DNA from 2 places in the Metabacillus indicus genome. Region 1 is predicted to be linked to the other one. Evidence: a T-box and tRNA genes for the amino acid it is inferred to sense, from the RefSeq annotation. Region 1 holds a T-box; the other holds one or more tRNA genes.

Region 1 (3,375 bases):
CTGGATTATGGAGAGATTGAAAAAAGAGCAATTTTAGAAAATATTGAAATCTATACAATGAGGCGTTTCATGCTGGAACACACCATAGAAGAAGATAATAGAATCAGTTTAGTTTTAGGATTTGCCAATATTCAAGAGGAGAAAATAAATGAAGCGGTCGATAGGCTGCATTTGATGTTTTCTTAGAGTTCACTATAAAGGTGTGGTAACTTTATTTTATCAGCAGTGGTCCTTATTTTAATTTTAAAATAATAAAAGCCGGTGTCATTTTACTCGTCGTAAAATGTCACCGGCTTTTTCATTTCAAGAGGAGGGGTTTGTCCCAGCCTCTCTTACTTGTATTATTGAAACAGTTTCGCAATCGTAGTGTCAGGCAGTGCTTTTACTCCACCGACAATTTCATACTCTTCAGCCAGATCAGAATAATACTGAACAGTCTCTTTTGTTGTTGTTTTTGGCTCATTTGGATCTGTTAGAATGACACCGTTGAATAGGCCAGCCGCAAGTGCAGAAGCGGATAGGGCATCCGGGAAATCAGCGCCTGTCGCGATGAACGGATAGTCCATGTCATAGATTCCTTCTTCAACCGCATAATCTACAATCTGAGTATTTGTTGTATAACGGTTGCTTCCGCCAAGTCTGACCATATCCGGAAGAGTTTCAGTCGCTTTAACAGAAACGACTGAAGATCCGCCTGCAACAATGGAATAGTCGGCATCAGCGGATTTCACATATGTTTTAACAACACCTGGAAGATCAGTACTGCGAGTTAGAAGGATTGGAGCTTGGATGATTCCCGCAACAGGAGCAATGGATAGAGCATCCGGATAGTTTTGACCTGAAGCTACAACAAGAGTTCCTGAGTCCATACCTACTTCCTTTGCCACTTTGACAGAAGTTTCGTATCTGTCATTTCCAGCGATCCGGACAATTGTTTTTACACCGTTGTTTTTCAGTTGAGTTTCAACATCAGCTGAGATAACGCCAGTTCCGCCAATCAGATAAACCTTTGTAACGCCAAGGTCTTTTAATTTTGCCATCACTTTGGATGGTACAGCCTTTGTGTCTGTAAGAAGTAGCGGTGCTTCGTGCTTCGCAGCAAGCGGAGTTGCACTAAGTGCATCCGGAAAATCTCTTCCTGTAGCAAGAACAGCCACATCTGATTCCAGCCACTCATCAGCAAGCGCCACTGATGTGTCAAAGCGGTTTTCACCAGCATAACGGTAAGTAGGAGCTGTTTCAGCTGCACTTACTTGAGCAAATGGAAGGCTTAAAGCAAATAACGCAGATAGTACAATCGTTTTTTTCATATAAAGATCCCCCTGAATATCATCTATCAAACTTCTCTATTATACTTTTTGAAAGAATAAAACGGAATGCAATAAATGACAATATCTTACATAAAAAACCTTAAATTTTTCGACAAAATCCTGCTCTTTACAAGCTTCCTTCTTTTGGATAAAATTGAGAACAAATGAAAAGCGATGAGAAGGAAGAGTACATGCAGGGACGCCTCCAAAGAGAGCTTCGGCAGCTGAAAAGAAGCGTGGCAGACCGCACGGAAAATGACCTTTGAGCTTCACACCGAACGTGCACATGCACAAGTAGACTGTGACGTGGTTGCTGACGTTACAACAGTATACGTATCAGGCTTTCATGCCCCGTACGGACAAAGGCAGGTCAATTGATCTGTAAACTAAGGTGGTACCGCGACTTCAACCCTCGTCCTTAGACTGTTTCAGTCTATGGACGGGGGTTTTTTGCGTGGAAAAGGAGGAAAAATGATGAGTATTTTTATTGGAGGAGCTTGGCCCTATGCAAATGGATCCCTGCATATCGGACATATTTCCAGTCTTTTGCCGGGAGATCTTCTGGCCCGCTATTACCGGCTGAAAGGAGAAAGGGTGTTGTATGTATCAGGGAGTGACTGCAACGGAACACCTATTTCAATCAGAGCAAGGCAGGAAAACGTGGACGCAGCTGTGATTGCAGATCGCTACCATAAGGAATTTTCCGATTGTTTCACCAAACTTGGCTTTACGTATGACTGCTACACACGAACGGATTCGGCCCATCACCACAAGACAGTCCAGGAAATTTTCCTGTCCCTGCTTGAGAACGGCTCTCTTTACGAAAAAGAAACCAGGCAGGCATATTGCGGACATTGCGAACAGTTTTTGGCTGACCGGTACGTGGAAGGTGTCTGTCCCTCCTGTTCATCGCGGGCAAGAGGAGATCAGTGTGACGTGTGCTCTGCCATTCTCGACCCGCTCGAACTGATTGACAAGGAATGTAAGCTTTGCGGGCATGAGCCCGAGGCGAGAGAAACCGCCCATTATTATTTCAGCCTTTCTTCCCTCCAGGTTGCGCTGGAAGAGTATACATCTAAAAACGCCTCAAATTGGCGTGAAAATGCGGTGAATCTGACTAAACGATATCTGGCAGAAGGCCTTCAGGACAGGTGTGCCACACGTGATCTGCCGATTGGCGTGCCGGTTCCGGTCAAAGGCTACGAAAAGAAAAAAATCTATGTCTGGATCGAGGCGGTATCAGGCTATCTATCTGCAAGCAGGCTCTGGGCGGAAGAAACCGGAGAGGACTGGAAAGAATTCTGGAAGGATGATACCTCCTCCTATTACGTTCACGGGAAGGACAACATTCCGTTTCACACCATTATTTGGCCTGGTATCCTTACAGCCCTTGGCGGACTAAAACGGCCGGAGCATATCATCTCCAGTGAATATGTAACCCTTGAAAAAAGAAAGCTGTCCACAAGCCAAAACTGGGCTGTCTGGGCGCCTGATCTTCTTGAACGCTATCATCCCGATTCCATTCGCTATTTCCTGACCATCAACGGACCGGAAAAAAGAGACACCGATTTTTCTTGGAGAGAATTTATCCATTCTCACAACGGAGAGCTGCTTGGAGCCTTTGGAAATCTAGTAAACAGAACGTTAAAGTTTATTGAAAAATCCTTTGGCGGAACCATTTCCGGATGTCCGGATTCTGTGATTGAAGAGGAGATTAAGGATCTCTTCAAGCAGGCTGGAGTACTGATTGAAAGCGGTCAGTTCAAAGCTTCGCTTGAAACCATTTTCGCTTTCATCCGGCATCTGAATAAATACTTTGATGAAAAGAAACCATGGATTTCTATCAAACAAGATAAAGATGACTGCCAAAAAGTACTTTTCACCTGTACGCTGGCCATTGCCAACTTGTCGGTTATCCTGCAGCCTTTTCTGCCTTTTTCCTGCCTTAGGATACAGGAGACGCTGAACCTGTCAGCGGAAGAATGGGCATATTTTCAACAGCAGGTCTTTACAGTTCAGGATGTGAAGCCGCTGTTTGAACGGATTGATCTGGAGAGGATTGACG
Region 2 (3,375 bases), 290 kb from region 1:
TCTCAGCAAATGCAGTATGCTATATCACAAAAACAGTTAATTCGACAAATCCTCTTATATTTGTCGAAATTTTCACGACCTTTTAATCACGGTTTCTTTATTACCATTACTTATACCTCTAATGAAAAACATTCAAACCTTTTTGAGTAACAGAAATATATATTATTTGTTGAAAACATATTTTAAGGGAAAAAAGGATTTTTTGAAGTCATATTTTAACGGGGATACAGGGTTCATTCGTTCCTTGGAGATGGTCTGAGCTGCCTTATAGGAGTCGAGATCCCGTTGACGGAATCATTGTGGAGGATAGGTACGCTTTACGGCGTTTTTCATAACGGCTATCTTTTCTAACAACAAAAAAAGCGCTGCACAATGTGCAACACTTTTTTAATGATGACCCGTACGGGATTCGAACCCGTGTTACCGCCGTGAAAGGGCGGTGTCTTAACCGCTTGACCAACGGGCCGGAGCATGCCTTCTGGCGGAGAAGGAGGGATTTGAACCCTCGCGCCGCTTACGCGACCTACACCCTTAGCAGGGGCGCCTCTTCAGCCACTTGAGTACTTCCCCAGAATAAATGGCTCCGCAGGTAGGACTCGAACCTACGACCGATCGGTTAACAGCCGATAGCTCTACCACTGAGCTACTGCGGAAAATCAAATATGCTCCCATAATAGGAATGGTGGGCCTAAATGGACTCGAACCATCGACCTCACGCTTATCAGGCGTGCGCTCTAACCAGCTGAGCTATAGGCCCATTATTGGAGCGGGTGATGGGAATCGAACCCACGACATCAGCTTGGAAGGCTGAGGTTTTACCATTAAACTACACCCGCAGTAAATAAAGATAAAATGGGGCGACTGATGGGAATCGAACCCACGAATGCCAGAGCCACAATCTGGTGCGTTAACCACTTCGCCACAACCGCCACTATCTGTAAAATGTCTAAAGCTATAATATTTGCAAAAGCAAATGGTGGCTTGGGACGGAATCGAACCGCCGACACAAGGATTTTCAGTCCTTTGCTCTACCGACTGAGCTACCAAGCCTTTATAAAAATGGCGGTCCCGACCGGGATCGAACCGGCGATCTCCTGCGTGACAGGCAGGCATGTTAACCGCTACACCACGGGACCATTTGGTTGCGGGGACAGGATTTGAACCTGCGACCTTCGGGTTATGAGCCCGACGAGCTACCAGACTGCTCCACCCCGCGATAATAATAATTAGTGCTGATTTGTTTTGCTGAAGATAAAAGAAATGGAGGAGGTAGAGGGATTCGAACCCCCGCGGGGTTTGACCCCCCTGTCGGTTTTCAAGACCGATCCCTTCAGCCGGACTTGGGTATACCTCCGTATGGAAAATAGAATGGTGGACCTTGTAGGACTCGAACCTACGACCGGACGGTTATGAGCCGTCTGCTCTAACCAACTGAGCTAAAGGTCCTTTTTTGGTAGCGGCGGAGGGAGTCGAACCCACGACCTCACGGGTATGAACCGTACGCTCTAGCCAGCTGAGCTACACCGCCCCAGGAACAAAGTCAATTACTTCTATTAAAATGGTGGAGCCTAGCGGGATCGAACCGCTGACCTCCTGCGTGCAAGGCAGGCGCTCTCCCAGCTGAGCTAAGGCCCCTTAAATCTGTGAAAATGGTCGGGAAGACAGGATTCGAACCTGCGACCCCTTGGTCCCAAACCAAGTGCTCTACCAAGCTGAGCTACTTCCCGTAATATGGCGCGCCCGATAGGAGTCGAACCCATAACCTTTTGATCCGTAGTCAAACGCTCTATCCAATTGAGCTACGGGCGCATATTAAATGTGTGTGGTGCCGAGGACCGGAATCGAACCGGTACGGTAGTCACCTACCGCAGGATTTTAAGTCCTGTGCGTCTGCCAGTTCCGCCACCCCGGCTTATTCAAAGAGCGGAAGACGGGATTCGAACCCGCGACCCCCACCTTGGCAAGGTGGTGTTCTACCACTGAACTACTTCCGCAATATCATGCGGGTGAAGGGACTCGAACCCCCACGTCAAAGACACTAGATCCTAAGTCTAGCGCGTCTGCCAATTCCGCCACACCCGCATATTAAGGAAAAATGGTGTGCCATGAAGGACTCGAACCTTCGACCCTCTGATTAAAAGTCAGATGCTCTACCGACTGAGCTAATGGCACAAATATAGTAAATCTGGTGGTGCCGGCGAGAGGACTTGAACCCCCAACCTACTGATTACAAGTCAGTTGCTCTACCAATTGAGCTACACCGGCATGTCCAAAAAAATCATATGGTGGAGGATGACGGGCTCGAACCGCCGACCCTCTGCTTGTAAGGCAGATGCTCTCCCAGCTGAGCTAATCCTCCGGGTTTAATTTTTGTCAGCAGCCTGGCAACGTCCTACTCTCACAGGGGGAAACCCCCAACTACCATCGGCGCTAAAGAGCTTAACTTCCGTGTTCGGCATGGGAACGGGTGTGACCTCTTTGCCATCATCACCAGACATAGTGACAAAAATTATTATACTATGAAATCCGAAGATTTCAAGCTTTTTTTTGATAGAAGTTATTCTTTCAAAACTGAATAACGTTTGATAACAAGATTCACGTGCAATTCACGCTTAGTTAGACTGTGGTTAAGTCCTCGAACGATTAGTATCTGTCAGCTCCACACGTCACCGCGCTTCCACCTCAGACCTATCAACCTGATCATCTTTCAGGGTTCTTACTCACAAATGTGATGGGAAATCTCATCTTGAGGGGGGCTTCATGCTTAGATGCTTTCAGCACTTATCCCTTCCGCACATAGCTACCCAGCGATGCCTTTGGCAAGACAACTGGTACACCAGCGGTGCGTCCATCCCGGTCCTCTCGTACTAAGGACAGCTCCTCTCAAATTTCCTGCGCCCACGACGGATAGGGACCGAACTGTCTCACGACGTTCTGAACCCAGCTCGCGTACCGCTTTAATGGGCGAACAGCCCAACCCTTGGGACCGACTACAGCCCCAGGATGCGATGAGCCGACATCGAGGTGCCAAACCTCCCCGTCGATGTGGACTCTTGGGGGAGATAAGCCTGTTATCCCCGGGGTAGCTTTTATCCGTTGAGCGATGGCCCTTCCATGCGGAACCACCGGATCACTAAGCCCGACTTTCGTCCCTGCTCGACTTGTAGGTCTCGCAGTCAAGCTCCCTTGTGCCTTTACACTCTGCGAATGATTTCCAACCATTCTGAGGGAACCTTTGGGCGCCTCCGTTACATTTTAGGAGGCGACCGCCCCAGTCAAACTGCCCGCCTGACACTGTCTCCCAGCCCGGTAAGGGCTGCGGGTTAGAATTTCAATACAGCAAGGGTAGTATCCCACCAATGCCTCCACCGAAGC

The links. A T-box is a leader RNA that pairs with one kind of tRNA and senses whether it is charged. The one in region 1 lies ahead of metG (methionine--tRNA ligase), so its partner is inferred to be a tRNA-Met.
Region 2: it encodes a tRNA-Met, which carries the amino acid that the T-box ahead of metG (methionine--tRNA ligase) is inferred to sense. The anticodon was not compared.

The regions. Positions count from the first base shown of each region.
Region 1 covers NZ_CP176757.1:3,550,582-3,553,956, forward strand. Annotated here, with positions in the region: gene ACK1LH_RS18180 (PLP-dependent aminotransferase family protein) at 1-186, shown strand, start outside; gene ACK1LH_RS18185 (cell wall-binding repeat-containing protein) at 342-1,310, opposite strand; T-box leader at 1,476-1,733, shown strand; gene metG (methionine--tRNA ligase) at 1,785-3,375, shown strand, end outside.
Region 2 covers NZ_CP176757.1:3,260,409-3,263,783, forward strand. Annotated here, with positions in the region: tRNA gene ACK1LH_RS16695 (tRNA-Glu) at 395-466, opposite strand; tRNA gene ACK1LH_RS16700 (tRNA-Ser) at 480-570, opposite strand; tRNA gene ACK1LH_RS16705 (tRNA-Asn) at 579-653, opposite strand; tRNA gene ACK1LH_RS16710 (tRNA-Ile) at 681-757, opposite strand; tRNA gene ACK1LH_RS16715 (tRNA-Gly) at 763-836, opposite strand; tRNA gene ACK1LH_RS16720 (tRNA-His) at 854-929, opposite strand; tRNA gene ACK1LH_RS16725 (tRNA-Phe) at 975-1,050, opposite strand; tRNA gene ACK1LH_RS16730 (tRNA-Asp) at 1,061-1,136, opposite strand; tRNA gene ACK1LH_RS16735 (tRNA-Met) at 1,140-1,216, opposite strand; tRNA gene ACK1LH_RS16740 (tRNA-Ser) at 1,262-1,354, opposite strand; tRNA gene ACK1LH_RS16745 (tRNA-Ile) at 1,370-1,446, opposite strand; tRNA gene ACK1LH_RS16750 (tRNA-Met) at 1,452-1,528, opposite strand; tRNA gene ACK1LH_RS16755 (tRNA-Ala) at 1,560-1,635, opposite strand; tRNA gene ACK1LH_RS16760 (tRNA-Pro) at 1,651-1,727, opposite strand; tRNA gene ACK1LH_RS16765 (tRNA-Arg) at 1,733-1,809, opposite strand; tRNA gene ACK1LH_RS16770 (tRNA-Leu) at 1,824-1,912, opposite strand; tRNA gene ACK1LH_RS16775 (tRNA-Gly) at 1,923-1,994, opposite strand; tRNA gene ACK1LH_RS16780 (tRNA-Leu) at 2,002-2,082, opposite strand; tRNA gene ACK1LH_RS16785 (tRNA-Lys) at 2,097-2,172, opposite strand; tRNA gene ACK1LH_RS16790 (tRNA-Thr) at 2,190-2,265, opposite strand; tRNA gene ACK1LH_RS16795 (tRNA-Val) at 2,284-2,359, opposite strand; rRNA gene rrf (5S ribosomal RNA) at 2,380-2,495, opposite strand; rRNA gene ACK1LH_RS16805 (23S ribosomal RNA) at 2,624-3,375, opposite strand, start outside.